DNA from 2 places in the Pseudomonas viridiflava genome. Region 1 is predicted to be linked to the other one. Evidence: predicted binding sites of a transcription regulator. Region 1 holds the regulator's gene; the other holds the start of a gene.
The links. The regulator sigma-54, encoded in region 1, starts transcription at its own class of promoters, with help from an activator protein. The targets are predictions, from matches to a motif close to ANTGGCATNNANNTTGCTNT.

Region 1 (3,408 bases):
TCGATGAAGATCACAGGCAACACCGTGACCATCACACGCAACGCTCAGGGCGAAGTGGATATCTTCACGTCTGTCGGCAACCTGGCCTACTACGAGCAGAAGCCGTCGGTGGACAAGCCGATCGTGCAGGCATACGCCGTCACCATTCAGTATTACGCCGCTCAGGACCGTATCGTCCTGATCGACAAGGCCAAGGTCGTCAACGACGGCAACACGTCCGAAGGCGAGAAGATCGTCTATGACACGGTCAGGCAGGTCGTCAGTGCGGGCCGTGCCAATGGTGGCGCGAAAGTGACCACGCCACGTCCACGGATCGACATGGTCATTCAGCCTAAAAAGAAAACCGATCAACCGCAGAAGGCCCAGTAATGGCGACGCTTAAAGCCCAGCATCTGGCTAAAAGCTACAAAAGCCGTCAGGTCGTGCGCGATGTGAGCATTTCCATCGACAGCGGCCAGATTGTCGGTCTGCTGGGCCCCAACGGCGCCGGCAAGACCACCTGCTTCTACATGATTGTCGGGCTGGTACAGGCCGATCAGGGCCGCGTGCTGATCGATGATCTGGACGTCAGCCATCAGCCCATGCACGGCCGCGCCCGTGCAGGTATCGGCTACCTGCCGCAGGAAGCCTCGATCTTCCGCAAGCTGTCGGTCTCCGACAACATCATGGCGATCCTCGAGACCCGCAAGGAACTCGATGCCGCTGCGCGACGCAAGGAACTGGAAAGCCTCCTGCAGGAGTTCCACATCACGCACATTCGCGACAACCTCGGGATGAGCCTCTCGGGTGGCGAACGTCGCCGTGTCGAGATCGCACGCGCGCTGGCGACAGCCCCAAAGTTCATCCTTCTGGACGAACCCTTCGCGGGCGTAGACCCTATTTCAGTCGGCGACATCAAGCAGATCATTCACCACCTCAAGGCCAAGGGCATTGGCGTGCTGATCACGGACCACAACGTTCGCGAGACGCTGGATATCTGTGAAACAGCCTATATCGTCAACGACGGGCAATTGATCGCAGAAGGCGACTCGCAAACCATTCTGGCCAACCAGCTGGTTAAAGAAGTCTATCTGGGTCACGAATTCCGCCTGTAAAAGCCGCATTCGAAAAAGCCGCATCCGGCCTGTCAAGGCCTCCAATACCGGTGCGGCTTGTTGACAACGTATTATTTCTAGTAACGCTCTAGGCAAACGCTCTGCTTTCAGGCATATAATTTGCTTAAGTTGGCGTTTCGGCGCCTGTAGTGGATGGCGCGAGAGCGCCGGCGAATAAGGTGTTTAGCCCCTGCCATGAAACCATCGCTAGTCTTGAGAATGGGCCAGCAGCTGACGATGACACCGCAGCTGCAACAGGCGATCCGCTTACTTCAGCTATCCACACTGGACCTCCAGCAGGAGATCCAGGAGGCGCTGGAATCAAACCCTATGCTGGAACGCCAGGAGGAAGGCGACGACTTCGACAACTCCGACCCGATGGCGGACAACATCGAACAAAAGCCCAACCCCGATGTTCAGGAACCGACCTATCAGGAATCTGCACCTACCGTAGACAACCTTGAAGAAGGTGAATGGAACGAACGCATTCCCAATGAGCTGCCCGTCGACACGGCCTGGGAAGACATCTACCAGACCAGCGCCAGCAGCCTGCCCAGCAATGACGATGATGAATGGGATTTCACCACCCGCACATCCGTTGGCGAAAGCCTGCAAAGCCATCTGCTCTGGCAGCTCAACGTCGCCCCGATGTCCGACAAGGACCGCCTGGTCGCCGTCACGCTGATCGACTGCATCAACAATCAGGGTTATCTCGACGAGACCCTTGAAGAGATTCTCGAATCCTTCGATCCCGAGCTGGATATCGAACTCGATGAGATCGAAGCCGTTCTGCACCGCATACAGCAATTCGAACCGGCCGGTATCGGCGCTCGCACCCTGAGCGAATGCCTGCTGCTGCAACTGCGTCAGCTGCCGGCAAAAACGCCCTGGCTGAGCGAAGCGCAGCGTCTGGTCACCGATTACATCGACCTGCTGGGCAGCCGTGACTACGCCCAGCTCATGCGCCGCATGAAGATCAAGGAAGACGAACTTCGTCAGGTCATCGAACTGGTGCAGAGTCTGAATCCGCGCCCTGGTTCACAGATCGAGTCCACCGAAGCCGAGTACGTCATTCCCGATGTCATCGTGCGCAAGGACAACGAACGCTGGCTGGTGGAGCTGAACCAGGAATCGGTGCCGCGCCTGCGGGTCAATCCGCAATATGCAGGCTTCGTGCGCCGCGCAGACACCAGCGCCGACAACACCTTCATGCGCAATCAGTTGCAGGAAGCCCGCTGGTTCATCAAGAGCCTGCAGAGCCGCAACGAGACGCTGATGAAGGTCGCCACCCAGATCGTCGAGCATCAGCGCGGCTTTCTGGAGTACGGCGATGAGGCCATGAAGCCGCTGGTACTGCACGACATCGCCGAAGCGGTGGGCATGCATGAATCAACGATTTCCCGGGTGACCACGCAGAAGTTCATGCACACGCCACGCGGCATTTACGAGCTGAAATACTTCTTCTCCAGCCATGTCAGCACCTCGGAAGGCGGCGAGTGCTCATCCACGGCAATTCGCGCGATCATCAAAAAACTGGTCGCGGCGGAAAATCAGAAAAAGCCGTTGAGTGATAGCAAGATCGCTGGTTTACTGGAGGCACAAGGCATTCAAGTAGCCCGTCGCACAGTTGCCAAATACCGCGAATCTCTTGGGATTGCACCCTCCAGCGAGCGCAAGCGACTGATGTGATGCAGGCCGAGCCACAGCGTTCCAGTGGCAGGCACCACGCCTGCCTCTTTATGCACTGGCAAAGGAGAAGCTGTATGCAAGTCAACATCAGTGGACACCAACTGGAAGTGACCAAGCCACTTCGTGAATACGTTGAGCTCAAGCTCAAGAAACTCGAAGGGCATTTTGACAAGATTACAAACGTGCAGGTCACGATGGCGGTCGAGAAGCTGAAACAGAAGATCGAAGCCACGCTGCATATCCACGGTGGAGAGGTAGTTGCCAATGCTGAACATGACGACATGTACGCGGCCATCGACCTGCTCACTGACAAGCTCGACAGACAATTGCTCAAGCATAAGGAAAAGCAGCAAAGCATCCTCAAGGGTGCAAACGCTCGCTGACGCTCACCACACATGATCCGACTTGAAGAAATCCTGACCCCCGGCCGTTCCGAAGTGAACGTGCCGGGCGGCAGCAAGAAAAGCGTACTCGAACATATTGCCCGACTGATCGGCCGCGAAGTACCGGGGCTTGATTGGGAAACAGTATTCAAAGCGCTCGTTGCCCGTGAAAAACTGGGATCTACCGGTTTCGGCAATGGCATTGCCATCCCTCACTGCCGTCTTGCCACCTGTGGCGAACC
Region 2 (3,408 bases), 880 kb from region 1:
AACTCGCCATGGCGCTCGATGTAGGTTTCCAGCGTACCGGTGATCAACAACGGCATGGCTATCTCATCCAGCCCGTCGCCACGCCCGTCCTGGGGCATCAGCGACAGCGAATAGCTCACGTCCAGCATTCGGGCGAGGTTCTCCGCTCGCTCCAGGTAACGCGACATCCAGAAAAGATCCGAGGCAGTTCTACTTAACATTGGCAGGCATCCTTAATCCTCGACCACCCAGGTGTCTTTGGTTCCGCCGCCCTGCGACGAATTCACCACCAGCGAGCCTTCACGCAAGGCCACTCGGGTGAGGCCGCCAGGCACGACGCGGGTTTCACGACCGGACAGAACAAAGGGGCGCAAATCGATATGGCGCGGGGCGATGCCGTTCTCGACAAACGTCGGACAGGTCGACAGGCACAGTGTCGGTTGAGCGATATACGCATGCGGCTTGGCTTTGAGACGCGCACGGAAGGCTTCGATCTCGGCAGCCGTGGCGGCAGGCCCGACCAGCATTCCGTAACCGCCGGAACCCTGGGTTTCCTTGACGACAAGGTCTTTCAGGTTAGCCAGTACGTGGGACAACTCTTCGGGCTTGCGGCATTGCCAGGTCGGTACGTTCTTGAGGATCGGCTCTTCGTCCAGATAGAAACGAATCATGTCGGTGACATACGGATACACCGACTTGTCGTCCGCAACCCCGGTGCCGATGGCGTTGGCCAGCACCACGTTGCCGGAGCGATAGGCCGCCAGCAGACCGGGCACGCCCAGCATCGAATCAGGGTTGAAGGCCAGCGGATCAAGGAATGCATCGTCCAGGCGACGGTAGATCACATCAACGGCCTTGGGGCCGTCGGTGGTGCGCATGAAGACGCGATCGTCACGCACGAACAGATCGGCACCCTCGACCAGCTCGACGCCCATCTCGCGCGCCAGGAAAGCATGTTCGAAGAACGCGCTGTTGAAGCGACCGGGCGTCAGCACCACAACGCTGGGGTTATCCAGAGGGCTGGAGCTTTTCAGCGTATCGAGCAGCAGGTTCGGGTAATGATCGATGGGCGCGATGCGCTGCGCCGCGAACAGCTCGGGGAACAGGCGCATCATCATCTTGCGGTCTTCGAGCATATAGCTCACGCCGCTGGGCGTGCGCAGGTTGTCTTCGAGCACGTAATAAGTGCCATCGCCATCACGGACCAGATCGACGCCGGAGATGTGCGAGTACAGGTCGCGGTGCAGATTCAGACCCTGCATCGCCAGCTGATATTGCTCGTTGGCCAGCACCTGTTCGGCAGGAATGATCCCGGCCTTGATGATGCGTTGGTCATGGTAGAGGTCGGCAAGGAACATGTTCAGCGCCTTGACACGCTGAATGCAGCCCCGCTCCACGACCCGCCACTCGCTGGCCGGAATGCTGCGCGGAATGGTATCGAACGGAATCAACCGCTCGGTGCCTTGCTCGTCACCGTAGAGCGTGAACGTGATCCCGGCGCGATGAAACAGCAGATCGGCTTCACGCCTGCGTTGAGCCAGAAGCTCAGGGGGCGTATCGCCCAACCAGCGGGCGAATTCCCGATAGTGCGGGCGGACCAGACCGCCAGCATCGTACATCTCGTCATAAAAGGTGCGGATCATGCCGTACTCCTTGTCACCATGGACACCTTAGGCTTCGCAAGGCCCGTGCCACCGGCATAAACGCTTAAATATCAATAGGTTATATATAAACCCTGCGGGCCGCGCACCATTCCTGTGCGCTAAATGCCCCAGCTACCTCTCGCATGCGTCATTCGGAAGCGTCTTTGCGCCGCGAAATCTATGACCAGCATAGTCAGAGTTGATTTCCGAACACGATATTAGTTCGCCATAATCGCCAGCAACCGAGCAAACAGGGCATCAAACGTCGCTTTTGCCCTGAACCCCATTTCTCAGCGAGCGCCACGCATCATGACGCGTTCCTGACCGGACTTCCCTTTGAGCCACTCTCTTGAGTGGCTTTTTTTTGCGCACGGATAACCTGTTCGGGCTTTACGTGGTCCTGGCGAGCACGCTATTCGTGAACAGCACTTGCGCGAGATTCCCTGACCCCGAAAACAAAACCGGCCGCCCCGGCAGATTTCTCCAGGTCGGCCGATCAGCACGCAGGTATCAATCGCAATTGCAGCGGATCAGGCGTGCAGCCTCCTGATCTCCTGTTTCACCCCCCAGCCTTCAACCTCCCCGTCCATTGGCGAAATGGCCATTTGAAAGTCTTGCTCGAAGTCACCGATACCGTCATAGGTGGCGTACATCACTTTGCTCAACTGCAAATGCCAGGCACCGTCATCGCGTACATTGATCTGTGTATTGAGGGACTCACCACGAAATTTTTCTGCAGCCTGCCGCGCCCGTTCCTCGTCGGGAAAAATGGCATAGAACTCGATGGGGTGAATTCGCGCGAAGTCAAAACCGCCTTCTTTCATGCGGCGCAGTACGTTACTGCTGATGTCCTCTTGATAGGCTGTGCTCATGAAACGTCCTCCTATGCAACGATAGATAGAGTTTCAACTCTTCCCGAGTGGCCATCGAGAAGATGGCCAGCGCACGGCAGTTACTCCGACGTGGGGAATCAAGCATGTAGCTGACCGGACCTGGAACGGGCCGGAGATGGACCTGTGTCAGAGGCCGTCTTCACGACCTCATTTGCAGAGTAGACCCATCGGGGGGACATTGCCAAGTGGTTGGCGCAACAAGATTTTTTGCAGTGAAGGATCAGCTCGCTTCTGTGATGGAAATGATCTGGACACTGTTATGGTCCTTGAGTGTCTTGACGGTCGGCTCATCGGTTCGACCTTCCAGGTCATTGAGATCCAACTCATCCGTGACGGGATATAAATCCTTGCGCAACAGACGTGCAGCATCCTCTTCGCTGGGGCGTTCCTGCCACTGCACTTCCCGACGCTGCTGCACACCATCCTTGTCCAGATACAAAATGGCCCACTGTTTCATCAATGCCTCCAGAATAAGCAAGCCAGGCACTCTGACTTACCTACTCTGGACCTTTCACCGCCTCCATTCGTTCCAATGGATTGCGCACAGCAAACGGACTCAAACGGATAACAAAAAGGCCCTCGCATTGGATGCCGAGGGCCTTTTCATTGCTGAAACGGTCAACTGCGTGTCCTGCCCGATTGATACCGGGCAGGACGACATCAGTCAGTTTCTGTTCTTGCTGGCTTCCACGCCTGCAGTGTTGTCCAGCAGGCTCTTGGTCGCGGTTTGCAGGAAGCTCTCCAGCTTGCGCTTGAGCTCCTCGGTGTCCGGCGCATCGGGTACTTCTTCCGCGTGCGGCGTGGCACCCAGGGTGTACGTCAGCAGCTTGGCCGGCATTTCGGTCGGTTCGATCAGAATGCGGTTGCCGCTGATGATTGCCACCACCTGCTCG

Region 2: CFBP1590_RS09460 (circularly permuted type 2 ATP-grasp protein) is a predicted target of sigma-54. The motif match lies at 1,656-1,675, and genes of this name have one in related genera.

What each region holds. Positions count from the first base shown of each region.
Region 1 covers NZ_LT855380.1:1,116,175-1,119,582, reverse strand. The annotation lists gene lptA (lipopolysaccharide transport periplasmic protein LptA) at 1-369, shown strand, start outside; gene lptB (LPS export ABC transporter ATP-binding protein) at 369-1,094, shown strand; gene CFBP1590_RS05365 (RNA polymerase factor sigma-54) at 1,290-2,783, shown strand; gene hpf (ribosome hibernation-promoting factor, HPF/YfiA family) at 2,858-3,166, shown strand; gene ptsN (PTS IIA-like nitrogen regulatory protein PtsN) at 3,179-3,408, shown strand, end outside.
Region 2 covers NZ_LT855380.1:1,993,346-1,996,753, reverse strand. The annotation lists gene CFBP1590_RS09465 (alpha-E domain-containing protein) at 1-200, opposite strand, end outside; gene CFBP1590_RS09460 (circularly permuted type 2 ATP-grasp protein) at 213-1,622, opposite strand; gene CFBP1590_RS09455 (ribonuclease E inhibitor RraB) at 2,153-2,494, opposite strand; gene CFBP1590_RS09450 (hypothetical protein) at 2,736-2,972, opposite strand; gene CFBP1590_RS09445 (LTA synthase family protein) at 3,180-3,408, opposite strand, start outside.